Regions from separate parts of the Paracoccus simplex genome, predicted to be linked through region 1. Evidence: riboswitches for the same ligand, from Rfam matches in the RefSeq annotation. Region 1 holds a riboswitch; each other region holds the start of a gene.
What was found. A riboswitch is a leader RNA that binds a small molecule or an ion and turns the genes downstream of it on or off. The one in region 1 is predicted to bind cobalamin.

Region 1 (9,376 bases):
GCGCCTGCGGGTCGATCCGCGCGGCATAGCCCTTGATGACGCCCGCCTCCTCCAGCCGCCTGACCCGTCGGCCGCAGGGGGTGGGCGACAGGCCGACCCGCTCGGCCAGGTCGAGGATCGAGATCCGCCCCTCGGCCCGCAGATGGGTCAGGATGCGATGGTCGATCGCGTCAAGCTCGGTCATGGTGAATCCCGCCATGATAATGGCAATTCATAGGGAATTGCAGCGCAAAGTGGAAGTATCTCGCGACTCTTTGCAGGGACATCCGCCGTCGGCGCGGTTATCCTCTGCCGAGGATCACGAGGATGCCATGCCCGCACATGCCCCTGCCCCCCATACCCCTGTCCCCCATGCCGCCGCGCCCGACGCCCCCATCGCCCCGGCCCAGCCGCAGGCCGCCAGCCGCCGCGGCTTTGCGCCATGGCTCGCGCAGACCAATGACGTGACCTCGGTCTTTCTGGCCGCCGGGCAGATCCCGGATCTGATCAACCTGGGCGGCGGCCTGCCCGAACCCTCGCTCTGGCCGGTCGAGGAACTGGCCGATCTGGCCGCCGCGGTGATCCGCAGCCACCCGGCCGAGGCCCTGGGCTATGGCCCGATCCCCGGCCTGCCGGCCCTGCGCGACCTGATCGCGGCGCGCTGCTCGACCGCGAACTTGCGGCTGACGCGCGACAATGTGCTGATCACCACCGGCGGGATGCAGGCGCTGGAGCTGGTGGGCAAGGTCCTGCTGCAGCCCGGCGGCACGGTCGCCGCGCAGAGCCCGGCCTATCTGGGGGCGCTGGACGCCTGGCGGCCGCATGTGCCGCGCTATCGCCCGATGCGGATCGAGCGCAACGACCACGACCCGCGCGCCGCGATGCAGGGCGCGCAGTTCGCCTATACCGTGCCGAATTTCTCGAATCCCAGCGGCCGGCTGGTCTCGCTGCCCGAGCGGCAGGCGCTGGTCGCCGCCGCCCATGAAACCGGCACCTGGCTGATCGAGGACGACCCCTATGGCGTGCTTTATTACGAGGGGGCGCCGCTGCCCCGGCTGCTCGACCTCTCGGCGGCCGGCCATCCCGGGCCCTATGCCGGGCCGGTGGTCTACATGGGCTCGCTGTCCAAGGAACTGACCCCCGGCCTGCGCATCGGCTGGGTGGTCGCGGCGCCCGCGATGATCGCGGCGCTGGCCACCGCCAAGCAGGGCTCGGACATGTGCACAAGCGGGCTGTCACAGATGCTGGCGCTGCGGGCGCTGGAAGGCGGCATGACCGAGCGGATCCGGCCCGCGATCCTGTCGCTTTACCGCGCGCGCCGCGACGCGCTTTGCGCGGCGATGCGCGAACATCTGGCGGGCGATCTGGACTGGCAGGTGCCGTCGGGCGGCATGTTCGTCTGGGCGACGGCCCGCGACCCGCGGCTGGATACCGACCGGCTGCTGCAGGTGGGGCTGGCGCATGGCGTCTGCATCTCGCCCTCGAGCGTCTTCGACCCCCAGGGCCAGGACCGCCGCTCGCTGCGGATCAACTTCACCCTCAACCCGCCCGAGGCGCTGGAGGAAGGCTGCCGCCGGCTGGCCCGGGCGATCCGCGCCACGCTGGCAGCGGCGGAATGACGCAGCCGCCGGCGGGCCGTCGCCGGGGCGGCGGGTCCGGGCGGGAAAAAGCTGCGGCCAGATCGGTATTTTTCGAGGCACGGGGCTTTTGCCGCGCCCCGGCCGGCAACCGGCCGGCAACCGGCAGCGGCACGGCGCGCTTGACAGGACGGGCTGCGCTGCGGCAATGCGGGGCCGCTACGGTTTCCGGCGCTGCCGGATGAAAAGGGAACATCGGTGCGCCTTGGGCCGCGACGCGGACCGGGCAAGGCCGGGGCTGCCCCCGCAACTGTATGCGGTGAGCGAAGGCCGCAGGCGCCACTGGGGGCATCCCGGGAAGGCCGGCCCGAGCAATGATCCGCAAGCCAGGAGACCTGCCGCAGCGATCACCCATTCCCGGCGCGGGGCGCGCCCGGAAAGCGGCCGTTCCGCAGAGGTGACAGTCTCCGTGCTGCGGCCGGGCTGCCCTTGGCCTTTCCGCAGGACAGTTCTGCAAATCGCGGGCCAAGCCCCGCGCTGGAAAGGCTTTGGAATGTTCAGAACCCGGGTTTCCCTGCTTGCCGCCACCGCCCTGCTCCTGCCCGCCGCCGCCCTGGGCCAGGACGCGCAGCAGCCGGTGATGCTGGATACGGTCGTGCTGTCCGGCGGCCTGTCGCCGGTCGTGGAAAGCGCCTATGGCCGCGCCCACAGCATCCTGACCGCCGAGGATCTGCAGGCGCGCGGTTTCGTCACCGTCCAGGACGCGCTGCGCGACCTGCCCGGCCTGGCCGTCACCTCGACCGGCGAGACGCTGACCAAGGTCCGCATCCGCGGCGGGGAATCCAACCATGTGCTGGTGCTGATCGACGGGGTCGAGGCCAATGCCCCCGGCAGCGGCGACTATGTGTTCAGCGGCCTGCTGACCGAGGATATCGAGCGCATCGAGGTGCTGCGCGGCCCGCAATCGACGATCTACGGCGCCAATGCCGCCGCCGGGGTGATCTCGATCACCACCCGCCGCGCCGCCGCCCCGGGACTCAGCTATGGCGGCGGGGTCGAGATCGGTGGCCAGGCCACCCGCGCCGCCAGCGCCTATGTCCGCGCCATGGGCGAGCGCGGCCAGATCAGCTTCTCGGCCGCGACGCGCCATACCGATGGCGAGGACGCCTCGCGCACGCCGGGCGGCGATACCGAGTTCAACGATCGCGAGACCCTGACCCTCAGCGGTTCCTATACCATCAGCGAGGCGGTGACCGCCGGCTTCACCCTGCGGCGCAGCTGGCAGGAATACGGCTATGACGCATCCCGGTTCGATCTGGTCGTTTCTCCCGACGACTATGTGATCGACACGCCGCACACCGCGGACCGGAATGAAACCTACGGCTCGCTCTGGCTCGAGGCCGAGGCACTGGCTGGCCGGTTGCTGAACCGATTCTTCATCGGGGGGATGAACCAGACCACCGATCATTTCGACGCCGGCGTGCCCGATTATGACGATGCCTCGCGGCTGCGGGATTTCCGATATACCGCCACCTGGGCGCTGGACGGCGGCCATGCCCGCGACGCCGCGCAGAAGCTGAACCTGGCCCTGCAGAAGAAGCGCGAAAGCTACGAAAGTTTCTTTGCACCCGGCGGCCGGTTTGAACGCGACACCAAATCGGTCGCGTTGGAATATCAGGGGCAGTTCGACAACGGCATCGGCGTCCAGGCCGGGCTGCGGCGGGATTTCAACGAGGATTTCCGCGACGCGACCACCTGGAACATCGCCGGCGCCTGGCAACTGCCCGGGCGCGACCTGCGCCTGCGCGCCGCGGCCGGAAAGGCCACCGTCAATCCCGACATGTTCCAGCTTTACGGTTATACGCCCGGCACCTATCACGGCAACCCGGACCTGACCCCCGAAACCAGCCGCAGCTATGAAATCGGCGCCGATCTGGACTTCGCCGCCGGCCGCGGCCAGCTGGGCGCGACCCTGTTCACCAGCAAGGTCGAGGACATGATCGCCGGGGCCGGCGAAACCTCGGTGAACGTCGCCGGCACCAGCACCCGCAAGGGTTTCGAGATCGATCTGGAATACGAAGCGGCGGACTGGCTGCGGCTGGGCGCAACCTATACCTATACCGATGCCCGCACCGAGAACGACACGCCCATCACCCGCCAGCCGCGTCACCGGCTGGGGCTGCGCGCCACGGGCGATTTCGCGCAGGGTCGCGGTACGGTCACGGCCGATCTGCGCTATGTCGCCGGCAATTACGACGAGGAATGGTTCAACACCGCCTGGCCCGACCTTCCGGCCACCACCGAACTGCCCGATTACGTGACCGTGAACCTGGCCGCCGGCTATGACCTGACCCAGAATGTCCGGCTGACCGGCCGCGTCGTGAACCTGTTCGACGAGGATTATTCCGAAGCCTGGGGCTATTACGGCCAGGGCCGCACCGTTTACGCGGGACTGACGGCGCAATGGTAAGGCGGCTTCGCCTGGCCGCCTGCCTGCTGGCCGGCCTGTCCCTGCCCGGCCTGTCCCTGCCCGCCGCGGCCGAGCCGCCGCGCCGGGTGCTGTCGATGAACCTGTGCACCGACCAGCTTGCCATGCTGCTGGCGGCGCCGGGGCAACTGGTCTCGGTCTCGTATCTGGCGCAGGATCCCACCGCCTCGGCCATGGCCGAGGCGGCGTCGCGCCTGCCGGTCAATCATGGCCTGGTCGAGGAGATCTTCCTGGCCCGGCCCGACCTGGTTCTGGCCGGCGGCTGGACCGCGCCGGGGGCGATCCGGCTGCTGGAGCGGCTGGATGTCCCGGTCGAGGTCTTCCCGGTCGAGACCGACATCGCCGGCATCCGCGCCAATATCCGCCGCATGGGCGAGGTGCTGGGCCGCGAGACGGCGGCCGAGGCGCTGCTGGCGCGGTTCGACGCCGATCTGGCGCGGCTGGCCGATGCGCCGCCCGGCCCGCGCCCGCGCGCGGCGCTTTATGCGGTGAACGGCTACAGCTCGGGCTCGGCCAGCCTGGCCGGGCAGATCGTGACTCTGGCCGGCTTCGACAATGTCGCCGACACGCTCGGGCTGCCCGCGGGCGGCGTCCTGCCGCTGGAGACGCTGCTGCTTGCGGAGCCCGACCTGCTGGTCGAGGGCCGCCGCTATCCGGGCAGCGCCCGCGGGCAGGAGATGCTGGACCACCCGGCCCTGCGGGCGCTGACCCGGGGGGCGCCGGCCGAGGTGATGACCGATCCCGAATGGGTCTGCGGCACCCCCTTCATCCTGCGCGCCGTGGCGCAGTTGCGCGACGCCCGCCTGTCGCTGGAGACGGCGCGATGACCGCGCCGCGCCAGCCGCTGCTGATCGCCGCGCTGTCGCTGCTGGTCGCGGCGCTGTTCCTGGCCTCGCTGCTGACCGGCCCGGCCGGGATCGGCGCCGGCCAGAGCCTTGCCGCGCTGCTTGGCCGCGGCGACGAGATGCTGGTCCTGGTCATGCGTGAGCTGCGGCTGCCGCGCGCCACCCTGGGCCTGCTGGTCGGCGCGGCGCTGGGGATGTCGGGCGCGGTGCTGCAGGGCTTCCTGCGCAACCCGCTGGCCGAGCCGGGGCTGATCGGCACCAGCGCCTCGGCGGCGCTGGGGGCGGTGCTGGCGATCCAGACCGGGCTGTCGGCCGCCTTTCCGCTGGGCCTGCCGCTGGCGGCGCTGGCCGGCGCGGCGCTGTCGGTGCTGCTGGTGCTGGCGCTGGCCGGGCCGCGCGGCGGCACGCTGGCGCTGATCCTCGCCGGCATCGCCATCTCGGCCCTGGCCGGGGCCGGCACCTCGCTGGTGCTGAACCTGTCGCCCAATCCCTTCGCCGCCAACGAGATCGTATTCTGGATGATGGGCTCGCTGGCGGACCGCTCGATGCTGCATGTCTGGATCGCGGCGCCGTTCATGGGCTTGGGCTTCGCGGTGCTGTGGCCGACGCGCCGCGCCCTGCAGGCGCTGACGCTGGGCGAAGATGCGGCCGCCTCCAGCGGCGTGCATCTGGGCCGGCTGCGGCTGATGCTGGTCGCGGGCATCGCCGCGCTGATCGGCAGCGCCACGGCCGTGGCCGGGACGGTGGGCTTCGTCGGACTGGTGGTGCCGCATGTCCTGCGCCGCGCCGTGGGCGCCAGCCCGGCGCGGCTGGTCCCGGCTTCGGCGCTGGGGGGCGCGGCGGTGGTGCTGGCTGCCGACATCGCCGTGCGGCTGATCGCACCGGGCCGCGACCTGAAGCTGGGGGTGCTGACGGCGCTGGTGGGGGCGCCCTTCTTCCTGCACCTGATCCTGAAAACCCGGCGCGAGGGGCTGTGACCATGCTGGAGCTTCGCGCCCTGTCGCTGCACCGCGCCGGCCGCCCGGTTCTGGACGGCATCGACCTGCGCCTCGGCACCGGCGAGTTCGTCGGCCTGCTGGGCCCGAACGGCGCCGGCAAGACCACGCTGCTGCGCGCCGCCCTGGGACTTTTGCCGGCGCGGGGCCACAGCTCGCTGGCGGCGCTGCCGGTGCGCGAACGCGCCCGCGCCGCCGCCTATATGCCGCAGGGCCGCGAGATCGCCTGGCCGATGCCGGTCGAGGCGCTGGTGGCGCTTGGCCGCATCGCCCATCCGCATTCCGCAGGCAGCGCCGACCGCGCCGCCATCGAACGCGCCATCGCCGCGCTGCACCTGGCCCCGCTGCGCCACCGCCGCGCCACCGAACTGTCGGGCGGCGAGCAGGCCCGCACGCTGATCGCCCGGGCGCTAGCGCAGGAAACGCCGCTGCTGATCGCCGACGAGCCGATCGCCGGGCTGGACCCGGCGGCGCAGATCGACGTGATGCGGCTGTTCCGGCAGCTGGCCGAGCAGGGCCATGCCGTCCTGGCCTCGCTGCACGACCTGGGGCTGGCGGCGCGGCATTGCACGCGGCTGGTCATGCTGCACCAGGGCGGCATCGCCGCCGATGGTCCGCCCGAGGCGGTGCTGACCGCCGAAAACCTCGCCCGGGTCTTCGGCATCACCGCCCACCTGGTGCAGGGGCCGGACGGGCTGATGTTCCAGCCACTCGACACGCTTCGGGGCGGCGCGCTTTAGCCGCCCCGGCGGGATCAGCCGGCGGCGGCGATGGTGGCCTGCACGGCCCTTTGCCAGCGCGCATAGCGGGCCTCGCGCACAGCCTCGGCCATGATGGGCTCGAAACGGCGCTCCAGGGCCCAGTCGCGGGCGAATTCCTCGGGGGACGGACACAGGCCCGCCCCCAGGCCGGCCAGATAGCCGGCGCCAAGCGCCGTCGTCTCGGTCACGCGCGGCCGGTCCACCGGCGCGCCGAGGATGTCGGCCAGGAACTGCATAGTCCAGTCGCTGGCCGCCATGCCGCCATCGACGCGCAGCACGCCCTGCGCGGCATCCGGCCAGTCGGCGCGCATGGCTTCCAGAAGATCGCGGGTCTGGAAACCCACGCTCTCCAGCGCCGCGCGGGCGAACTCGGCCGGGCCGGAATTGCGCGTCAGCCCGAAGACCGCGCCCCGGCATTCCGGCCGCCAATAGGGCGCCCCCAGCCCGGTGAAGGCCGGCACCAGCAGCAGTTCCTGGGCCGGGTCGGCCGCCTCGGCCAGCGGCTGGGTCTCGGCGGCGTGGCGGATGATCTTCAGCCCGTCGCGCAGCCATTGCACCACCGCCCCGGCGATGAAGATCGAGCCCTCCAGCGCATAGGTGGTGCGGCCGTCCAGCCGATAGGCGATGGTGCTCAGCAGCCGGTTCTTCGACGCCACCATCTTCTCGCCGGTGTTCAGCAGCGCGAAGCAGCCGGTGCCATAGGTCGATTTCATCATGCCCGGCGCGAAACAGGCCTGGCCGACCGTCGCCGCCTGCTGGTCGCCGGCAACGCCGAGAATCGGGATCTCGCGCCCGAACAGGTCGGCGCGCGTGGTGCCGTAATCGCCGGCGCAGTCGCGGACCTCGGGCAGCAGCGCCATGGGGATGTCCAGCAGTGCGCAGATTTCCGCGTCCCAACGGTTCTCGACGATGTTGTAAAGCAGGGTGCGGGCGGCATTGGTGGCGTCGGTGGCATGGACGCGGCCCCCCGTCAGGTTCCAGATCAGCCAGCTGTCCACGGTGCCGAAGGCCAGCTCGCCGCGCTTGGCACGGTCGCGGGCGCCGTCGATATTGTCCAGAAGCCAGCCCAGCTTGGTGCCCGAGAAATACGGGTCGAGCAGCAGCCCGGTGCGGGCCGCGATCACCGGCTCATGCCCCTCGGCCTTCAGCCGGTCGCACAACCCGGCGGTGCGGCGGTCCTGCCAGACGATGGCGCGATGCAGCGGCTTGCCGGTGCGGCGGTCCCAGATCAGCGTGGTCTCGCGCTGGTTGGTGATGCCGATGGCGGCGATGTCGCCGGCATGCAGCCCCGCCTTTTCGACCGCCGCCCGCGCCACCCCGGCCACGCTGACCCAGAGGTCCGACGGATCATGCTCGACCCAGCCCGAGGCGGGGAAATGCTGCGGGAATTCCTTTTGCGCCGAGGCGACGGGACGCAGCCCGGCGTCGAAGACGATGGCGCGCGACGAGGTGGTGCCCTGGTCGATGGCAAGGATATGGGTCATGGCGGTTCGTCGATCCCCGAGAGGCAGAAAGACGGGCGAGGCAGGGCCCCGCCCGTCAAGGCAGATTACTGCCAGGACTTCAGCAGCTCGTCATAGGAGATCGTCTCGCCCTGCGGCTTCTCGTTCTCCAGCGGGCCGACGGGCGAGCCCTCGGCGTCCAGCCATTCCTGCGCGTCCTTCTCCTCGTTCAGCTTCGGCCCCAGGTCGCCCTGCACGCCGGAACGCTCCAGCCGGGCCAGCACCCGCTCCTGTTCGGCGCAGAGCGAATCCAGCGCCTCTTGCGGGGTCTTGGCGCCCGACAGCGCGTCGCCGATGTTCTGCCACCAAAGCTGCGCCAGCTTCGGATAGTCGGGGATGTTGGTCCCGGTCGGCGACCATTGCACGCGGGCGGGCGAACGGTAGAACTCGACCAGACCGCCAAGCTGCGGCGCGCGCTCGGTGAAGGACTTGTCCTGGATCGTCGATTCGCGGATGAAGGTCAGCCCGACATGGGATTTCTTCACGTCCACGGTCTTCGAGGTCACGAATTGCGCGTAAAGCCAGGCGGCCTGCGCGCGATCCACCGGCGTCGATTTCATCAGCGTCCAGGAGCCCACGTCCTGATAGCCGATCTTGGTGCCCTCGGCCCAATAGGCGCCGTGCGGGCTGGGCGCCATGCGCCATTTCGGCGTGCCGTCCTCGTTCATCACCGGGGTGCCGGGCTTGACCATATCGGCGGTGAAGGCGGTATACCAGAACATCTGCTGGGCGATGTCGCCGCGCGCCGGGACCGGGCCGGCCTCGCCGAAGGTCATGCCCATGGCTTCGGGCGGGGTGTATTTCTTCAGCCAGTCGATGGCCTTGGTCACCGCATAGACCGCCGCCGCGTCATTGGTCGCGCCGCCGCGCGCCACGCAGGAACCGACCGGACGGCTGTTTTCATCAACGCGGATGCCCCATTCGTCGACCGGCAGGCCGTTGGGTTCGCCCTTGTCGCCCATGCCGGCCATGGACATCCAGGCATCGGTGTAACGCCAGCCAAGGCTGGGGTCCTTCTTGCCGTAGTCCATGTTGCCCCAGGCCTTCTTGGGGCCGCCCTCGATATAGGACATGTCGCGGCCGGTGAAGAACTCGGCGATGTCCTCATAGGCCGACCAGTTCACCGGCACGCCCAGGTCATAGCCATACTTGGCCTTGAAATCGTCCTTGGTCTTCTGGTCGTTGAACCAGTCGTAGCGGAACCAGTACAGGTTCGCGAACTGCTGGTC
Region 2 (9,376 bases), on a different contig from region 1:
CCCGGTCGCGCAGCGCCTCCTGCGAGCCCTTGATCAGCTCTTCCGAGGGATGGGCGACGAACCAGGCCAGCAGGGACAGCACGCCCTCGGTGCGGGCGCCGGTGATCTGGCCGCTGCCGTCATAGCCCGGGGCGGTGACCCGGATCTGCACCGGCTCACCGCCCGGAATCATCACGATGTCCTGCGTCTGCTCCAGCCCTTCGGCGGTGAAGCGCATGGCCTGATCGACGCCGCCGGCCTTGCCCGCCGCGCCGCTCAGGGACATCTCCATCCGCGCGGTGCGCTGGTGATCGCGCGACACGACCTGCGGCTCCTCGGGCATTGGTTCGGACGCGGCGCCAGCCTCGGGCGCGGGCGGCGGCAGCGGCGGCGCATATTGCACCGAATCGATGACATAATCCGTCATCACCGCCTGCTGCTCGCGGAAGCTCATCAGCGATTCATCCCAGATGCCGGTCGATTCGATCCTGGTCGAGCCCTTCTGCTCGAAGGTCTTCGGCACCACCACCGACCAGCTCAGCACCTGGTCCTCGCTGACGCCCCAGCTGCCGTCGCCATTGTCGGTCAGCCGGTAGGTCAGGGCCGAGATGCTGATCTGCGCCTGCTCGGCGGGAATCTGCGCCAGAAGCGGCGCCGGGTCGATCTTCAGCTCATAGCTTTCCCCCTGCGGGGTGACGCTGACCACCCCCGCGGTGCCGCCGAAATAGGTCTGGAAAACGCCGCGCAGCCGTGCCGCCCCTTCCTCGGTGGCGGGCACCGCCCAGGCCGCCGAGACCGGGCAGATGGCCAGCAGCGCAACAAAGCCTTGCCTCAAAAACATGTCTGAATATTCCTTTGCACTCACTCGTGATCTTCTTGCAGAAAACTCCGCGACGCACAGATGACAGCAGGCGGGTCTAGAATTCCACCCCCGGCTGCGCCTTGATGCCGTCGCGGAACGGGTGCTTGACCTGTTCCATCTCGGTCACCAGATCGGCCGCCGCGATCAGGTCCGGTTTCGCATTGCGGCCGGTCAGCACCACATGCGTCAGCGGCGGCTTTTCGTCGCGCAGGAAGGCCAGCACCTCCCCGAGGTCAAGGTAGTCATAGCGCAGCGCGATGTTGATCTCGTCCAGCAAGACCATGCGGATGGACGGATCGCGGATCAGCGCCTTGGCCTTGTCCCAGCCGGCGCGGGCGGCGGCGATGTCGCGCGCCTTGTCCTGCGTCTCCCAGGTGAAGCCCTCGCCCATGGCGTGGAACTGGCACAGATCGGCGAAATGCCCGGTCAGCAGCCGCCGCTCGCCGGTGTCCCAGCCGCCCTTGATGAACTGCACCACCGCGCAGGGCATGCCATGGGCGATGCAGCGCAGGATCATCCCGAAGCCCGAGGAGGACTTGCCCTTGCCCTTGCCGGTATGGACGATGACCAGCCCCTTCTCGCCCTGCTTGTCCTGCATCATCCGGTCGCGGGCGGCCTTGATCTTCGCCATCTTCTCGGCATGGCGGGCATTGTCGTCGGTCTGCATCGGGCACTCCTTCGCTTGACAAGTCGGGACCGGGCGCGCACAGACAGGGGGCGCTGGTTCCTGTCCTATGACAGGCGAAGAGGGAATGCGACAGGCAACCGCCTGAAAGCAGCCGCCCCCGCGACCGTGACCGGAGAGGTCGCCCCGAGGCCACTGGCGAAAGCCGGGAAGGCGGGGCGGCCGTGGGCCAAGGCCCGAATCCGCAAGCCGGGAGACCTGCCAGCGCAGAAGGATCGACCGGCGGACGGGGTGTTCCCGCTGGGGCTTGGGGCATTCCGTGCCCCTGCGCCCTGCCGCCACAACGGATGAAGGGTGCATGACCGTCACGTTGCATGTTTGCGTCACCTGCCGCGCCGGCCAGCCGGTGCCCGAGGGCGAGCCGGTGCCCGGCGCGCGGCTGCATGACGCGCTGACCGCCGAAAGCGCGCCCGACGGCGTGCGCATCGTCCCGGTCGAATGCCTTTCGGCCTGCGCCAGCGGCGCGGCCATCGCGCTCTCGGCGCCGGGCCGCTGGACCTATGTCTATGGCCGCATGTCGGCCGCGGACGCGCCCGAGATCCTGGCCGGCGCCGCCGCCTATGCCGACGCCCCGGACGGCATCGTGCCCTGGCGCGAGCGCGTCACCATTTTCCGCAAGCGCAGCCTCGCGCGCATTCCCCCGATCGGATAACAGATGAGCGACCTGACCAAGACCCCCGTCACCGTCATCACCGGCTTTCTGGGGGCCGGAAAGACCACGCTGATCCGCCACCTGATGCTGAACCCGCAAGGCAAGCGGCTGGCGGTGCTGGTCAATGAATTCGGCACCATGGGCGTCGATGGCGAGATCCTGAAATCCTGCGCCGACGCGAACTGCCCGGCCGAGAACATCATGGAACTGTCGAACGGCTGCATCTGCTGCACCGTCGCCGACGATTTCATCCCGACGCTGGAACGGCTGATGGCGATGCCGGTGAAACCCGACCATATCCTGATCGAGACCTCGGGCCTGGCGCTGCCGAAACCGCTGTTGAAAGCCTTCGACTGGCCGGCGATCCGCTCGCGCATCACCGTGGACGGCGTGATCGCGCTGGCCGATGCCGAGGCGGTGGCCGCCGGCCGCTTTGCCCCCGACGAGGCCGCCGTTCAGGCCCAGCGCGAGGCCGACGAAAGTCTCGACCACGAAACGCCCCTGTCCGAGGTATTCGAGGATCAGATCGCCTGCGCCGATATCGTCCTGCTTTCCAAGGCCGATCTGGCCGGCGATGCGGGCCTTGCCGCCGCCCGCGCGGTCATCGAGGCCGAGGCCCCGCGCAAGCTGCCGATCCTGCCCTTGACCGATGGCGTGATCGACCCACGGGTGATCCTTGGGCTGGGTGCCGCAGCCGAGGACGATCTGGCCGCCCGCCCCAGCCATCACGACGGCGCGGACGATCACGAACATGACGATTTCGATTCCGTGGTGATCGAGCTTGCCGAAATCGCCGACCCCGCCGATCTGGCCGACCGCATCACCCGGCTTGCGCGCGAACAGAACATCCTGCGGGTCAAGGGCCATGTCGCCGTCGCCGGCAAGCCCATGCGCCTGTTGGTGCAGGCGGTGGGCGAACGCGTGCGCCACCAATACGACCGGCCATGGGGCGCCGCGCCCCGCGCCTCGCGCCTTGTCGTGATCGCCGAGCATGACGACATCGACGAGGCCGCGATCCGGGCGGTTCTGGCGGCCTGACGATGCACGTCGTCTTTCGCGAAAGCCGTGGGCTTGAGGAAACCGAGGTCCCGACCGACCCCGGCCAAAGCCCCGCCGATATGGTCGTGCTGTCCTATTCCGACAGCGACCTCGGCGCTTTCGCGGCGGGCTGGCACCGGGCTGCCGGCGGCCTGCCGTCTCTGCGGCTCTGCAATCTCTCGGCGCTGCGGCATCCGGTTTCGGTCGATAATTATCTCGAAACCACGCTGGCGGGCGCCCGCGCCGTGCTGGTCCGGCTGATCGGCGGCGAACCCTATTGGCCCTATGGCGTCGCCAGCCTTCAGGACCATGCCCGCAGGCATGGCATCGCGCTGGCCTTTCTGCCCGCCGATGGCCGGCCCGACGCCACGCTGGAACGGTTCTCGACGCTGGACGCGGCGGTGCTGCACCGGCTGGCCGCGCTTTGCGACGAGGGCGGCGCGATTGCCGCCCAGACCGCGCTGGCGGAACTGGCGGGCGCGGCCGGGCTTGCCGCCGCGCCGGTCACGGGTCAGGCCACGATCCCGCAATGGGGGTTCTATGACCCCGATGCCGGTGTGATCACAAAACCGGCGGCCGGCGCGAGCCCGGTTCTGGTCAGCTTTTACCGCAGCTATCTGACCTCGGCCGATCTGGGCCCGGTGGATGCGACGATCCGGGCGCTGCGGGATGCGGGCTTTGCCGCGACCGGGGTTTTCGCGCCCTCGCTCAAGGTTGCGGGCTTCGCCGACTGGCTGGCGCCGCACCTGCCCGGCCTTGCGGCGGTGGTGAACATGACCGCCTTTTCCGCCCGCGACGATGCCGGCGCGACGCCCTTCGACGGCGCCGATTGCCCGGTGTTCCAGGTCGCCCTGTCCACCGCGCCGCGCGCCCTTTGGGCGGCCGAGGAGCGCGGCCTTTCCGCCGCCGACCTGGCCATGCATGTCGTGCTGCCCGAGGTGGATGGCCGCATCTTCCTGGGCGCGATCAGCTTCAAGGAACCGCAACAGCGCGACCCGGCGCTGCAATTCGCCCGTGCGATCCACGCCCCCGACATGGGCCGCATCGCGGCGGCGGTGGCGCGGATCAAGGCATGGCTCGGCCTGCCGGCGCCGCGCCGCGCGGTGGTGCTGTCGACCTATCCCGGCAAGACGCATCAACTGGCCCATGCGGTGGGGCTGGACGCGCTGGCATCCTGCGGCGCGATTCTCGGGCTTGCGCATGACGACCTCGGCCACCGGCTCATGGCCGAGTGCATCCACTGGCCGCTCGCGGCCTATCGCAAGGCGCTGGCCCGCCTGCCCCAAAGCCTGCAGGACGACCTGCAGGCGGCATGGGGCGAGCCGCCGGCCGAAGGCTTCGGTTTCGCCGCCCTCCGCCACGGCGCCGACCTGATCGCCCTGCAGCCCGAACGCGGCGAGGTGAAGACCCGCGCCGACGATTACCACGACCTGACCCGCACGCCGCGCCACGACTATGTCGCCTTCTACCTCTGGCTGCGGACGCAAGCGGATGCCCTGATCCACATGGGCGCGCATGGCACGCTGGAATGGCTGCCCGGCAAATCCGTGGCGCTGTCGGACACCTGCTGGCCCGAGGCGCTGCTGGCCGACCTGCCGGTGATCTACCCCTTCATCGTCAACGACCCGGGCGAGGCCGCGCAGGCCAAGCGCCGCCTCTCCGCCGTGACGCTGGGCCACCTGCCGCCGCCGCTGGTCGATTCCGCCATCCCCGGGAATCTGGCGCATCTGGAACGGCTGCTCGACGAATATTCCACCGCCGACGGGCTCGACCCGCGCCGCCGCGACCGGCTGATCGGCGCCATCCGCGACGAGGCCCGCGCCGCCGGGGTCGAGGCCGACCTGGGCCTGCCTCCGGGCGCCGCGGCCTCCGAGGCGATCCCGCTGATCGACCGCTTCCTCTGCGACTTGAAGGACAGCCGCTTCGGCGACGGGCTGCATGTCTATGGCACCGCCGCCGGCGAAACCGCAGGGCTGGCCCGCGCGCTGGCCGGCCGTCGGGTGGCGCCCGGCCCCTCCGGTTCGCCGGCGCGGGGGCGGCAGGACGTGCTGCCGACCGGTCGCAACCTGTTTGCCGTCGATCCGCGCGCCGTGCCCTCGCGCAACGCCCATGCGCAGGGGGTGAAGCTGGCCGAGGAGCTGCTGCGCCGCCACCTGCAGGACCATGGCGACTGGCCGAAAGGCCTGGTCGTGGACCTGTGGGGCAGCGCCACCATGCGCACGGCCGGCGAGGAATTCGCCATGGCCCTGCATCTGGCCGGCCTTGGCCCGCGCTGGGACGGCGCCTCGGGCCGGGTCGCAGGCATCGAGATCCTGCCGCTGGCCGAGCTTGGCCGGCCGCGCATCGACGTGACGCTGCGGGTCTCGGGCCTGTTCCGCGACATCTTCCCCGGCCTCGCGCAGCTCTTCGAGACCGGGGCCGAGGCGCTCTCAGCCCGCGACGAAGCCCCGGGGGACAATCCCTACCGCAGCCGCGCCCCCCGCGTCTTCGGCCCGAAACCGGGGCTCTACGGCCTCGGCCTGGCCGACCTGGCCGAAACCTTCACCGATCAGGCCCGGCAGGCGGCGGGTGAGGCCTGGCTCGCCGCCTCCTCCCATGCCATCGCCGCCGACGGCCGGATCACCCATCAGCCGCAGGCGATCCGCGACCGGCTGGCGCGGGCCGATGCCTTCGTCCACGCCCAGGACCTGCCGGAATCCGATCTGCTGCTGGCCGGCGACTATGCCGCGCATGAAGCGGGCTTCGCCGCCGCCATGGCCCGCATCGGCGCCCCCGCCCCCGCGCTCTATCACCTCGACGCCACCCGCCCCGGCCAGCCCCGCGCCCGCAGCCTGGCCGAGGAGATCGCCCGCGTCATCCGCTCCCGCGCCGCCAACCCGGCCTGGGCCGACGGCATGATGCGGCACGGCTTCCGCGGCGCGGCCGAGATCGCGGCGACGCTCGACCACATGGCCGCCTTCGCCAATCTGGCCGGGGTGGTGCCCGGGCACCTCTTCGACCTCTATCACGACGCGACGCTGGGCCGGCCCGAGGTCGTGGCCTTCCTGCAGCGCGAAAACCCCGCCGCGCTGGCCGCCATGCGCGCGCTTTTCGCGCGGCTGCTCGCCTCGGGCCTCTGGACCACGCGGCGCAATTCGGTGCTGGCGGAGACATCGCGATGAACTTCGAGATCAAGGGCTGGTGCCCCGGCGCATTGCGGCCGATGGCGTCCGGCGACGGACTGGTCCTGCGCATCCGCACCCGCAACGGCCGGCTGGAGCCCGGGCAGGCGCAGGCCATCGCCGACCTGTCCTGGAGCCTGGGCAACGGCATGATGGACCTGACCAGCCGCGCCAACCTGCAATTGCGCGGCCTCGACGCCCGGGGACATGGCAAGGCGACCGCCGCGCTCGCCCGCCTCGGCCTGCTCGACGACAGCCCCGAGGCGGAGGCGCGGCGCAACGTGATCCTGTCACCCTTCGCGCCCCAGGACGGCGCGGCCTGGCAAGCGGCCGAGGCCATCGCCCGGGCGATGACCGCGCCCGACGCGCCGCAGGTGCCCGGCAAGTTCGGCTTCGCCGTCGATGCCGACCCGCCGGTGCTGGCCGGGACGCCCGCGGACATCCGCCTGCGCCCCCAGGCCGAGGGCTGGCTGATCCTGCCCGATGGCGGCGACTGGGCGCTGACGGCCCGGCACGCCGCCCAGGCCGCCGGCCGCGCCGTGGAACTGGCGCGCTGGTTCACGCAGGGCGGCGTCCGGGACGGCCGCGGCCGGATGCGCGACCACCTGCGCCGCAGCCCCGCCGCGCCCCCCGGCGCGATTCCGCTCCCGCCTTCTCTGTTGTCCAAATACCCATGCGACCGCGCCGCCGGGCCCGCCAGCGCCGATCCGGCCGGACCCGGCCCGGCGCCGAACGGCTGGCTGCTGGGCTTCGCCTTCGGCCAGATCACCGCCCGGCAACTGACCGAGGCGGCGGCCCTTGGCCCCCTGCGCCTCACCCCGTGGCGGGCGCTGCTGATCGAAGGCGCCAGCCGCCCGCAGATCGGCGGCGCCATCCTCGACCCCAGCGACCCGCTCCTGCGCGTCCATGCCTGCACCGGCGCCCCCGGCTGCCCGCAGGCTTTGGCCGATGTCCGGGCGCTGGCGCGCCGGCTGGCGCCGCACCTCGCCCCCGGCCGAAGCCTGCATGTCAGCGGCTGCGCCAAGGGCTGCGCGCATCAGGGCGCGGCCTCGGCGACGCTGGTCGCGACCGGCCCCGACCGCTTCGACCTGATCCGGGACGGCCGGCCCGGCGATCCCGCCGGGCTGGCCGGGCTCGCGCCGGACCGCATCCCACCCCTTCTCCGATAGCCGCCCCAGGAAACCCCGATGCTGCACCGATACGAAACCGACGGCGCCCGGATCTACGCGCAGTCCTTCGCCACCATCCGCGCCGAGGCCGACCTGGCCCGCTTCACCGCCGAGGAAGAGCCGGTGGTGGTGCGCATGATCCACGCCGCCGGGCTGGTGGGGCTGGAACGCGACGTGATCTTCTCGGCCGGCATGGCCATCGCGGCGCGTCAGGCGCTGGAAGACGGCGCGCCGATCCTCTGCGATGCGCGCATGGTCAGCGAGGGCATCACCCGCGCCCGCCTGCCCGCCGCGAACCGGGTCATCTGCACGCTGAACGACCCGCGCGTGCCGGATCTGGCGGCGCAGATGGGCAACACCCGCAGCGCCGCGGCGCTGGAGCTGTGGCGCGACGACCTCGCCGGCAGCGTGGTCGCCATCGGCAATGCGCCGACAGCGCTGTTCCACCTGCTGAACATGCTGCAGGATCCCGCCTGTCCGCGCCCCGCCGCGATCATCGGCTGCCCGGTGGGCTTCGTCGGCGCGGCGGAATCCAAGGCGGCACTGATCGACGCCCCGCCCGTCCCGGCGCTGGTGGTGCGCGGCCGGCTGGGCGGCTCGGCCATCACCGTCGCCGCCGTCAACGCGCTGGCCAGCCGGAAGGAATGACCATGGGCCCCCAAACCGGAAAGATCATCTGCGCCGGCCTCGGTCCCGGCGATCCCGACCTGATCTCGGTCCGCGCCGAACGCGCCATCCGCAATGCGCGGCAGATCGCCTATTTCCGCAAGAAGGGCCGCGCCGGCCAGGCCCGCCGCATCGTCGCCGATCTGCTGGCCCCGGACGCGGTCGAACACGCGATGGAATATCCGGTCACCACCGAGATCCCCTTCGACAGCCCGGAATACAACCGGCTGCTCTCGGCCTTCTACGACGATTGGACCGCGCGGCTGGCGCGGCTGGCCACCGACAGCGACGTGGTGGTGCTGTGCGAGGGCGACCCGCTGTTCTACGGCTCGTTCATGCATCTGCACGCCCGGCTGCAAGGCATCGTCCCGGTCGAGATCATCCCCGGCATTCCCGGCATGACCGGCTGCTGGAACGCCATCGGCCAGCCGATGACCTGGGGCGACGACGCCATGACGGTGCTGATGGGCACCCTGCCCGAGGCCGAGCTGGCCCGCCACATGCGCACCGCCGATGCGGTGGTGGTGATGAAGACCGGCCGCAACCTGCCGAAGATCGCCCGCGCGCTGGCCTCGGCCGGGCGCATGGCCGACGCTTGGCTGGTCGAGCGCGGCACCATGCCCAACCAGCGCGTGACCCCCTTGGCGCAGGCCGATCTGGCGGCCTGCCCCTATTTCGCCACCGTGCTGGTGCATGGCAACGGCCGCCGGCCGCTGTCCGATGCTGCCGCGGATGCCGCCGAATGACGGGCTGGGTCGCGGTGGCGGGCCTTGGCCCAGGCGCGGAGGCGCTGGTCACCCCCGAGGTGCAGGCGGCGCTGGCCGAGGCGACCGACGTGGTGGGCTACATCCCCTATGTCGCCCGCGTCGTCCCGCGCGCGGGGCTGGTGCTGCACCCATCGGACAACCGGGTCGAGCTGGAGCGCGCCCGCCTCGCGCTGGATCTGGCGGCGCGGGGGCGCCGGGTGGTGGTGGTCTCCTCGGGCGATCCGGGGGTCTTCGCCATGGCCTCGGCGCTGTTCGAGGCGCTGGAGGGGCGCGGCGAGACGCCCGAGATCCGCATCCTGCCCGGCATCACCGCCATGCTGGCCGCCGCCGCCCGGATCGGCGCGCCGCTGGGCCACGACTTCTGCGCCATCAACCTGTCGGACAACCTGAAGCCCTG
Region 3 (9,376 bases), on a different contig from region 1:
GCCGGCGCGCCGACGCTGGTCGCGGTCGGGGCCGGGGAGCTGCCCGAACTGATGCGGCAATCCGACGATTACGCCGCGGCCTGCCGGCGGGCGGGCCAGCCGGCGGCGCTGCTGCATGTTGCCGGTTGCGACCATTTCCAGGTGCTGGACGACCTTGCCGACCCGGCCGGCGCGCAACTGACCGCGCTGGCCCGGCTGGGCCGGTGAGGGGGGCGCAGGGCGCTGAACCGGGCCTGAAACGTGCCGAAGCCCCCGGCAGACTGCAGACTGCCTGCTGGCAGCGCGGCGTCATTCTGACGCGATGCGGCGCGGGCCGCAAAGGAGGAACCCGCTTCCCTTGCGGTTGAACATCCGCGCCTGATGAATGCAGCGGCGCGGCACGCGGGGTCCGCCGCTATTCTTCGAGGCAGCGAAAGCGAAGCAGAGTGGCGTGGTCGGCCGGGTCGGTCAGGGCCGTCGCGCCGACGCGGAAGGTCTGGGCCAGGCGGGCAGGGGTCAGCACATCCCGGGGCCGGCCGCAGGCGATCAGGCGCCCGTCCGCCATCACCCCCAACCGGTCGCAGCCCATGGCCTGGTTCAGGTCGTGCAGCGCCAGGATCACCGTCACCGGCAGGCGGTCCACCAGCCGCAGCAGCGCAAGCTGGTGGTGGATGTCCAGATGGTTGGTCGGCTCGTCCAGCAGCAGAAGCCGGGGGCGCTGCGCCAGGGCGCGGGCGATATGCACGCGCTGGCGCTCGCCCCCCGACAGGGTGGGCCAATGCGCGCCGGTCATCTGGGCCATGCCGACCGCGGCCAGCGCCTGATCGACGATCTGCGCATCCGCCGCGCCAAGCGGCTGCAGCGCCGACAGCCATGGGGTGCGGCCCAGCTCGACGGCAGCGCGGACAGAGAGCGACTCGTCGGTATCGGCCTGCTGTTCGACCAGGGCGATGCGACGGGCGATCTGCCGCCGGGACAGCCGGGACAGCGATGTGCCGTCCAGCCGCACCTCGCCCTCGGCGCGCGGCAGCAGCCCGGCGATCAGCCGCAGCAGCGTCGACTTGCCCGAGCCGTTGGGTCCGATCAGGCCGAAGGTCTCGCCTGACGCGATCTCGAGCGTCACGTCCTCGACGATGCGGCGCGGCCCGGCCTTCCAGCCCAGGGCGGTGGTGGACAGTCTCATCCCCGTCTCCGGCTGCGGATCAGGATCAGGGCGAAGCCCGGCGCGCCGACCAAGGCGGTGACGACGCCGATCGACACCACCTGCCCGGGGATCAACATCCGCGAGGCGATGTCGGCGACGATCAGGAACACCGCCCCGGCCAATGCCGACCAGGGCACCAGACGGCCATGCCGAGGCCCGACCGCAAGGCGCACGGCATGGGGGATGACAAGGCCGACGAAGCCGATGGAGCCGACAAGGCTGACCATCACCGCCGTCATCAGCGTGGTTGCCCCGATCAGCACCGCTTGCACCCGGCGGACCGGGATGCCAAGCGCCGCCGCGGATTGCGCGCCGAAGGCAAAGCCGTCCAGCGCGCGGATGTGCCAGCAGCAGGCCAGGAACCCCGCCAGCGCGACCGGCCCGGCCAGCGCGACGTCGGGCCAGCGTACGCCGGACAGGTTGCCCAGAAGCCAGAACATGATCCCGCGCGCCTGTTCGGCATTGGCGGATTTGGCGATGAAGAAGCTGGTCAGCGCGTTGAAAAGCTGCGACCCGGCGATTCCGGCCAGAACCAGTTGCGCCGACCCGCCGCCCGCGGCCCGCGCCAGGGTCGAGACCAGTGCGAAAGCCAGCAGCGCGCCGATGAAGGCGCCGGTCGAAAGCCCCAGCGTCCCGCCGCCGACCCCCAGGATCGCCACCGCCACCGCGCCGGTGGAGGCCCCGGCCGAGACGCCCAGCAGATAGGGATCGGCAAGGGCGTTGCGGATCAGCGCCTGCAGCACCACGCCCGACAGCGCCAGCCCCGCCCCGCAGGCGGCGGCGACCAGGATGCGCGGTATCCGGTAGTTCCAGACGATGGCCGCGTCGATGGGATCGACCGGAAACCCGGCCCCCCCGAGCTTGTTGGCAAGCACCGCCGTCACCGTCGCAACCGGCAGCGGCGTCTCGCCGATGACGACCCCGGCCAGGATCGCCGCCAGCAGCAGGCCCAGCCCGAAGGCCCCGCGCCAGACGAGAAGCCAGAGGTGGGGCCGGACCCGAAGCCGGCCGGCGGGGGACGCCGTCTCGGTCATCGCAGCCCAAGCACTGGCAGCGCCGCGGCCAGCGTCTCGAGCGCGGCGATGTTGCGGATCGAGGGGTCCATCGCATGCGCGTCCAGGATCACGATCCTGTCGTTTTCGACCGCATCCATCTGGCGGGTGACCGGATCGGATTTCAGGAAGGCGATCTTCTTCTCGTGATCGTCGGCCTCGTACCGGCGACGGTCCATCCGGGCGATGACGATGATCGACGGGTTGGCTCGCGCGATGGTCTCCCAGCTGATGGCCGGCCATTCCTCGTCGCTTTCGACGATGTTTCTCAGCCCCAGTTTCGCCATCAGGTAGCCGGGCGGTCCCTTGCGCCCGGCGACATAGGGATCGACATCCATTTCCGCCGAGGAGAACCAGAATACCGCCGAGGCGTCCTGCAGGTTCAGCGCCTTCGCCTTGTCGCTGGCCGCCGCCTCGCGCGCCTGCAGCTGCGCCACCAGCGCCTCGGCCCGCTCGGGCACGTCGAAAATGCGGCCCAGTTCGCTGACGCCGGCATAGACCGACTGCATCTCGAACATGGTCGAGCGGGTGCCGTCAGAGCCGCTGGCATTGTCCTTGTGCCAGCAGTCGGCGGGCAGGACATAGGTCGGGATGCCGACATCGGCGAATTGTTCGCGCGTGGCGACGATGCCCTGCGGGCCGACATGCCATTCGTATTGCGCGGCGACGAGGCCGGGCTTCCTCGCCACCACCGATTCGAAGCTCGGGTCGTTGTCGGCCAGCCGCTCGATCCCGGCATTCGTGTCGCGAAATTCGGGCAGGACTTCGGTGAACCAGACCGAGGTGGCGGTCACCTTCTCGGCCAGCCCCAGCGAATACAGGATCTCGGTCGCGGCCTGGCCCAGGGTGACGGCGCTGTCGGGCGCCTGGTCGAAGGTCAGATCGACCCCGCAATTCTGCAGCTTCAGCGGGTATTGCGCCCCGGCTGTGACGGGCGGCGCGAAGCCGGTCGCGCAAAGCAGCGCGGCGGTCAGGAAGCGGACGAACATGGCATGTCTCCGATGATGACGGCAGCCGAAGACAGGAGGGGAGAGCGCGGCCCAAGACCGGCCGGCGCCCCGCCGGCGGTCGCGGCGGCTGGCTGGAACCGGTGCGGCAAGGCACCTCGGGGCAAAATTCATCCGGCACCTCCCCGGGCACCCCGCCCGGGCTGGGTTGAGATTGACGTCGGCAGGTCTCCTGACTGGCGGGTCATCGGGGCGTCGCGGCCTTCCCATGGCGGTTGCCACAGTGGCGTCGTCGCGAAATCCCTTGCCGCCTACAGTTGCGGGGGCAGTTCCGGTTCGCCGGACAGGTCCGGCGGCGGATTCCCTTTCAATTCCTTGCGGAAACCGACGATGTCGGACTAGCCCGCCCGCCGGCCGATGGCAAGCCGTATCGTCCGCCGAACCGCCGTGCGGCTTCCCGCCCGCCGCTCATGCTGCAGCGCAGAACGCATGGCGGGTTTGCCGCGGGCATGGCTACTGCCGCCGGCTGTCGCGGCCTATATCCGTCCTGTCCGAAACAGGCCCGCTGAACGGGCAAGATGAAAAAGGTGCCGAGATGTCCGCTGTCGAAATGAGCCATAACCCCGCTGCCGGTGGCTTGGGCCGCATCGTTGCGCGTGTGACCGCCACGGTTGCCGGCTGGAACAACGCCCGCATCACCCGCCGCGAGCTGAACCTGCTGACCGATCGCGAGCTTGACGATATCGGCCTGACCCGCGGCGATATCGAGCGGATTGCCCGCCGCGCCTGAGGCGTAGCCGGCGATGAACGGACCCCGCGGCGATGCCTCGGGGTTTTTTCATGTCCGCCGGCCCGGCCCGGGCGCAGATCGCCCGCCGGCGGGCGATTGGGCTTGCCCGGCCGCCGCCCTTGCCTGATGCTGGCGGCATGACCGCGGCCCGTTCCCATTCCTTTCGCGACGACCCGCTGGTGCCGGGCTTCGACGATTCCGCACCGCTGGCCGTGATGGATGCGGAATGCGCGCTTTGCAGTTGGGGGGCGCGGATGATCCATCGTATGGACCGCTCGGGAGACGTGCGGATATGTCCGGTCCAGACGCCGCTCGGGGCGGCGCTGCTGCGGCATTACGGGCTGGATGCGGAAGATCCCCCGAGCTGGCTGTTCATCGAGGATGGCATCGCCCATTCCGATTGCGACGCGCTGATCCATGCCGGGCGGCGGCTGGGCGGAGCCGGCCGGCTGGCCGCGCCGCTGCGCCTGCTGCCGCGCGGGCTGCGCAACTGGCTTTACCGGCGCGTCGCGCGCAACCGTTACCGGCTGTTCGGCAGGTCGGACATGTGCGCCCTGCCCGATCCGGCCTTCCAGCGGCGACTGCTTCGCTGACGGTCTCCGCCCCGGAGGAGCAAGGAGGGCCGGGAGCCGGCCGTCATTCGCCGCGCCGGGCCTTGCCCGGTGCCGCATCTATTTCCTCGGCCACCAGTTGCTGCAGCGTCCAGATGTAATCGTCATGGATGCCGTGTTCCGCCAGACCCCGGACCGTGCGCAGCAGGTATTCCGCGCCGGACCCGGCCGCCCCGGCCGCACGGGCCAGCCGCCGGGCCTGTTCCTCGACGGTCAGTTCGGCAAGCTGCGTGCCGACCGGATCGGCATAGAAGGTCAGGGCCGGTTCGCGCCCGCGTTCGGTCTCGACCTCGATCCAGCAGGCATTGGCCGCGAGTTCATGGGCGACCAGCTCGCGCCGCAGGATGGCGCGCAGCGATTGCGTCTCGGTTCCCGGGGCGATGTCCAGCACCAACCCGTCGCAGCAGCCGCCCGAGGCGAGGGCGAGCATCAGCCCCGGCCGGTCCGGGGTGCCGCGGAAATGTTCGAGCGAGATCGAGAAGCTGCGATGCCAGCCAAGCGCGGTGGCGCGGCGGCGGGCGCCGACGGCAAAGCCGGGGTTCCAGATCAGCGAGCCATAGGCGAAGACCGGAATCGGCCGCGGCCGCCCGCGCGTCAGCCGGTCGGCCAGAAGGTCCAGATCGTCATCCTCGAGCATCCGCCAGCGCGGGTCGTGCAGCGGTCCCTCGGCCGCGGCCACGCGGGCGACATGATCGTCGGACAGCGCGATGGGGCGGCAAGTGGTCATGGGCTCTCCTGCGGGCGGTGACGAATCCACCCCCGCAAGGTTTCCGCCGGCAAGGGACGGGTCAACCCCGAAACCGCGATGCCCTATGCCGCGCCCTGCAAGGGTCTTTCGCGGGATTTCGGCGCGGTCGCCGGCATGCCCGGCGGGGACATGTCCAGAAGCCGGCCGCACAGCCGCGCCCGTTGCGCCATCGTCGCATCGGGCCGGTCTGCACCTCGGTCACCTCGACCGCCGGCCAGGCCGGAGCAGGATCGCCCCGACGCTGGCCCTCGGGGCAGCGGATGGCAGAATCATGCGTCCGTCACGGCGGCCCCCGTTTCGGTTGCCGAGGAAAAACCTCGGGCCGGTGCGGCGATGTTCCGGCGCGCGCCTTCACCGCCGACCGATGCTTCCCCCCGGGATCACCGTTTCGGATTAGGGGTTCTCTGTCATGCGGGGGGCGGCGCGTCGATGTTAGTCTGAAGCCCGGAAACGTCATGCAGGAGGAGAGCAAGATGACGCAATTCACTCGGGCTGCGGGGATGGCCATCGCGACCGTGTCGATGTGGCTGGGCGGCATGGTCAGCGCCGAGGACGCTGCCCAGATCACCCATATCGACGATGCCCAGTCGATGGAGATCGCGCCCATGGAGACGCCCGGCGTGAACGCCTTCCTTCAGGACGTGGTCGGTTCGGACAATCCCGACAAGCCGATCACCTGCGGCTTCTTCCGGCTGGAAGCCTCGGCCGAGCCGCTGGTCTATACTTATGATTACGACGAGACCAAGCTGATCCTGGAAGGGGAGATCACGGTTTCGGATGGCACGAACAGCTTCGACGCGACCGCGGGCGATGTGCTTCTGCTGCCCAAGGGCGCCAAGGTGACATTCACCACCAAGACCGCCGGCAAGGCTTACGTCTGCGGCGCACGCCTGCGCGACACCGCCTAGGCGCGGGATCGGAAAGGGGAGGAAAAAATGAAAAAGATCAGCACGGGGATGATCCCCGTGGCGGTCGCGCTGATCGCGGGCGCGGCCGCTGCCGAGGAAAGGCTCAACCTGGGCGACCTGACGCAGGGCGACCCGTTCTTCTATACCGCCGACCAGTCGATCAAGGCCGATGACGGGCAGTCGAAGCTGCTCGGTACCGGCCGGCCGTCGCGGACCCATTCGCAGATCCCGCATCTGCCGGTCTATATCGGCTATATGAGCACCAACTACACCTATCGCTTCGTCACCGTCGCCGAGCAGGTGCTGACGATGATCGGCGAGGGCAAGCATGGGCTGTGGCGGGTGCAGGAAAACGGCACCATCCGCGAATATCTCAAGCCCGGCGCCAAGGGCCTGGCCCCCGGCGCCGATCCGCTGGCGCCCGAAAACCTGGAGGCCGTGCGCCAGGACTACGCCTCCTATCTGCCCAGCGAGGGCTGGGACGGCTATCGCTATCCCGATCAGCAGGTCGATGCCGAGGGTCGGCTGACCTTCGTCGACCTGCCGGTGACGCATCCGAAATACGAGGGCCGGTATGCCGGGCATGTGCCCATCGACCTGCCCAATTTCTACTGCACCATGTCCGAGAACGATTTCCCCTATGCCCGGCTGGCCATGGATTTCGCCTTCTCGCAGCCCGGCGCCAACCAGGTCGGGCCGCTGGGCAAGCGCGCCGGGCTGGACATCAGGGAAAACTACACCCGGGTGCTGCAACTGACGCAGTTCCCGGATGCGCGTTCCTGGGTGAATGTCGGCCAGCCGGGGCAGGACGCGCTGCATGTCGACTGGAAGCCCGTCGATGCCGGCCGCATGCAGGCGGAATATTACCTGGTCGAGCGGCCGTTCTTCAACAAGCCCTATCTGTTCCTGATGGCGGTGTTCGACAATCCGGACAATGCGGACTTCCGCTATGTCCGCCCGGACGGCGCCTATTGGAACGACCTGCCCGACAAGGACGGGCTGAAGACCGAGGTGACGCTTGCCCCGCGCTTCCATCTGGAAGGCGGCGAGATTGCCGATGCGGTCGGCCTGCCGCTTTACGGTGTGCATCACCCGAACCGCGCGGCCTTCGGTGCCGGCGGCGCCTGCCCGCTGAAGGGCGGCGACTGGGGCCGCTATCCCGACACCAGCGGCGGCAGCGGCTGGCCGACGCAATACGAGGAGGTCACGCCGCTTTGCGACGCGGTGCTGGTCGACCTGAAATTCTATGCCAATCTGGACGGCCGCGACTGGAACGACCCGCACAAATACCTGGCCAATGCCGGGGTGGGGACCAGGCAGGTGCAATATACCGTGCAGCCCGGCACCTACGGGACGTTCACCGATCCCTATAACGTGGCGCGCGGCGTCACGAACCCGCAGCAGATGGACGTGCCGGAGACCATCACCCTTACCTATCCCACTGCCGGGGCGCCGGTCGAATATGCCGAGGTGCCGGCGCCTTCCGAGGATTATCGCGTGGCGGTGCCTGCTCCCAGCACCTCCTGCCGGCCGATCCCGGGCTGAGCCCGGGATCGTGCCATGGCCCGGGCCGACCCTTCCGGCCCGGGCCTAAAGCCAGACCTCGCATTTGCGGATCAGCTCGGCGCGGTTCGCGGCCTGCAGGCCGATCCGGGCATTGCGCAACTGGTTTTCGACGGTGCGGGCGGACTTGCCGAGCAGCGCGCCGATCTCGTCGCAGCTCAGGCCCTGCGCGGCCAGCCGGATCGCCTGCAGTTCGGCCAGCGAGGGCCGGCGCGCCGGGCCATTGGACGGTGCCGCGGTCTTGCCATGCCAGTGGTGGCTGATCCCGGCCAGCGGTCCCAGGAAGTCGGCGGTGAACTCGCGCACGAAACCCTTGTCCGCGTCGGTCCAGGCATGGGGGTCGTGGGTATAGTCCAGGCACATCATCCCCACCGCGCGATGCGCAAAGGACAGGCGCTGGAACAGGATCGAGCGGCTGTCGATGGCGGTGAACTCCTCGCGGCAGTCGGCCAGCAGCGGATGCGATGCGACATCGTTGCAGGCGACCGGGCCGGGCTGGGCCCAGGCCTGGCGGAAAACCCGGCTGTGGTTGCGATAGGTCGCGCCATCGCAGCGCTGCGGATCGGAGCCGGTATTGTAATGCACGATGATCGGTGCATAGACCGGATCGCGCGGCGTGGGAAAGCCCAGGTCGCCCCGGCAGACCCCAAGCCTGCGCGAGATATATTCCAGCGCGACCACCACCATCTCCTCGGACGTGTCGATGGCCAGGATCATGTGTGCGACGCAGTTCAGCATCTCGGCCGGATGCTGCTGCCGCTGATAGCGATCGAGAAAGATCTCCTTCAGACGCTTGCGCGTCGGAGGCGATTCGATCAGCTCGCGCATGATGTCACAAGGGCCATGAGGGCCTGATTGGGTTATCACGGAGTCGGAACAGATTAGCCAGCGACAGGCCACCGGGCAACCTGTCAGTTTGGCGGGGCTTGGGCTGGCGGCGCTGCAGGCGTCCTGCATCGACGCCGGGGTCGCGCAGGCGGTTGTCCTTTCCTCTGCGCCCGTCCCCGGCCGGGCGACATCTTCGCGCCCAAGCCGCCGCCGAAGATGCGGGCCGGTTGGGCAGCACGGCATTCCGGCCCGCCACCGTCCGTCCGGCATGTTCCCGGCAATCCGCGGCATCGCGGCGGCGACCCGCCATCGGCGCGCCTCTCAGGCATATGCCTGGATCTCGCGGACAGCGCCAAGGCCCTGCGAGGGGCTATGAAGGCCGATTTTGCTCGGCTATGTTGAGGGGATCTTCAGATTTCCCGACGCTTGAACCGCCTGCATCCAAGCCCGACGGAACGCCCGCCATGATCCCCAACCCGACCGGCGTGCCGGTCCACACGCCCGAGACGGAACCGCCCCAGCGCATCCTCTTCGTCGAGGATGACCGCAAGCTCTGCACCTTCCTGTGCCGCTATTTCACCGAACAGGGCTATCTTGTCGAAGCAGCGCATGACGGGACCGCGATGCGTCGGGCGCTGTCGGGCAGGGCGTTCGACCTCGTGGTGCTGGATGTCGGCCTGCCGGGGCGCGAGGACGGCTATGCGCTGGCCCGCGAGCTGAAGAAAGAGCGCGACATCGGCATCCTG

Region 2: it holds a riboswitch for cobalamin, as region 1 does, so the genes downstream of both, ACFOMP_RS15595 (DUF1636 family protein) here and ACFOMP_RS17660 (TonB-dependent receptor plug domain-containing protein) in region 1, are expected to answer to the same signal.
Region 3: it holds a riboswitch for cobalamin, as region 1 does, so the genes downstream of both, ACFOMP_RS00270 (ABC transporter substrate-binding protein) here and ACFOMP_RS17660 (TonB-dependent receptor plug domain-containing protein) in region 1, are expected to answer to the same signal.

The regions. Positions count from the first base shown of each region.
Region 1 is NZ_JBHRXE010000055.1:38,830-48,205, forward strand. It holds gene ACFOMP_RS17650 (Lrp/AsnC family transcriptional regulator) at 1-184, opposite strand, end outside; gene ACFOMP_RS17655 (aminotransferase-like domain-containing protein) at 312-1,598, shown strand; cobalamin riboswitch at 1,762-1,973, shown strand; gene ACFOMP_RS17660 (TonB-dependent receptor plug domain-containing protein) at 2,110-4,026, shown strand; gene ACFOMP_RS17665 (ABC transporter substrate-binding protein) at 4,020-4,871, shown strand; gene ACFOMP_RS17670 (FecCD family ABC transporter permease) at 4,868-5,866, shown strand; gene ACFOMP_RS17675 (ABC transporter ATP-binding protein) at 5,869-6,624, shown strand; gene glpK (glycerol kinase GlpK) at 6,639-8,129, opposite strand; gene ACFOMP_RS17685 (ABC transporter substrate-binding protein) at 8,195-9,376, opposite strand, start outside.
Region 2 is NZ_JBHRXE010000043.1:91,505-100,880, reverse strand. It holds gene ACFOMP_RS15605 (hypothetical protein) at 1-820, opposite strand, end outside; gene cobO (cob(I)yrinic acid a,c-diamide adenosyltransferase) at 897-1,508, opposite strand; cobalamin riboswitch at 1,546-1,746, shown strand; gene ACFOMP_RS15595 (DUF1636 family protein) at 1,825-2,178, shown strand; gene cobW (cobalamin biosynthesis protein CobW) at 2,182-3,216, shown strand; gene cobN (cobaltochelatase subunit CobN) at 3,219-6,377, shown strand; gene ACFOMP_RS15580 (precorrin-3B synthase) at 6,374-7,546, shown strand; gene ACFOMP_RS15575 (precorrin-8X methylmutase) at 7,565-8,194, shown strand; gene ACFOMP_RS15570 (precorrin-2 C(20)-methyltransferase) at 8,197-8,958, shown strand; gene cobJ (precorrin-3B C(17)-methyltransferase) at 8,955-9,376, shown strand, end outside.
Region 3 is NZ_JBHRXE010000001.1:55,956-65,331, forward strand. It holds gene ACFOMP_RS00255 (alpha/beta hydrolase) at 1-207, shown strand, start outside; gene ACFOMP_RS00260 (ABC transporter ATP-binding protein) at 395-1,162, opposite strand; gene ACFOMP_RS00265 (FecCD family ABC transporter permease) at 1,159-2,217, opposite strand; gene ACFOMP_RS00270 (ABC transporter substrate-binding protein) at 2,214-3,224, opposite strand; cobalamin riboswitch at 3,388-3,586, opposite strand; gene ACFOMP_RS00275 (DUF1127 domain-containing protein) at 3,778-3,972, shown strand; gene ACFOMP_RS00280 (thiol-disulfide oxidoreductase DCC family protein) at 4,110-4,565, shown strand; gene ACFOMP_RS00285 (gamma-glutamylcyclotransferase) at 4,609-5,310, opposite strand; gene ACFOMP_RS00290 (cupin domain-containing protein) at 5,805-6,239, shown strand; gene ACFOMP_RS00295 (hypothetical protein) at 6,267-7,784, shown strand; gene ACFOMP_RS00300 (helix-turn-helix domain-containing protein) at 7,830-8,630, opposite strand; gene ACFOMP_RS00305 (response regulator) at 9,095-9,376, shown strand, end outside.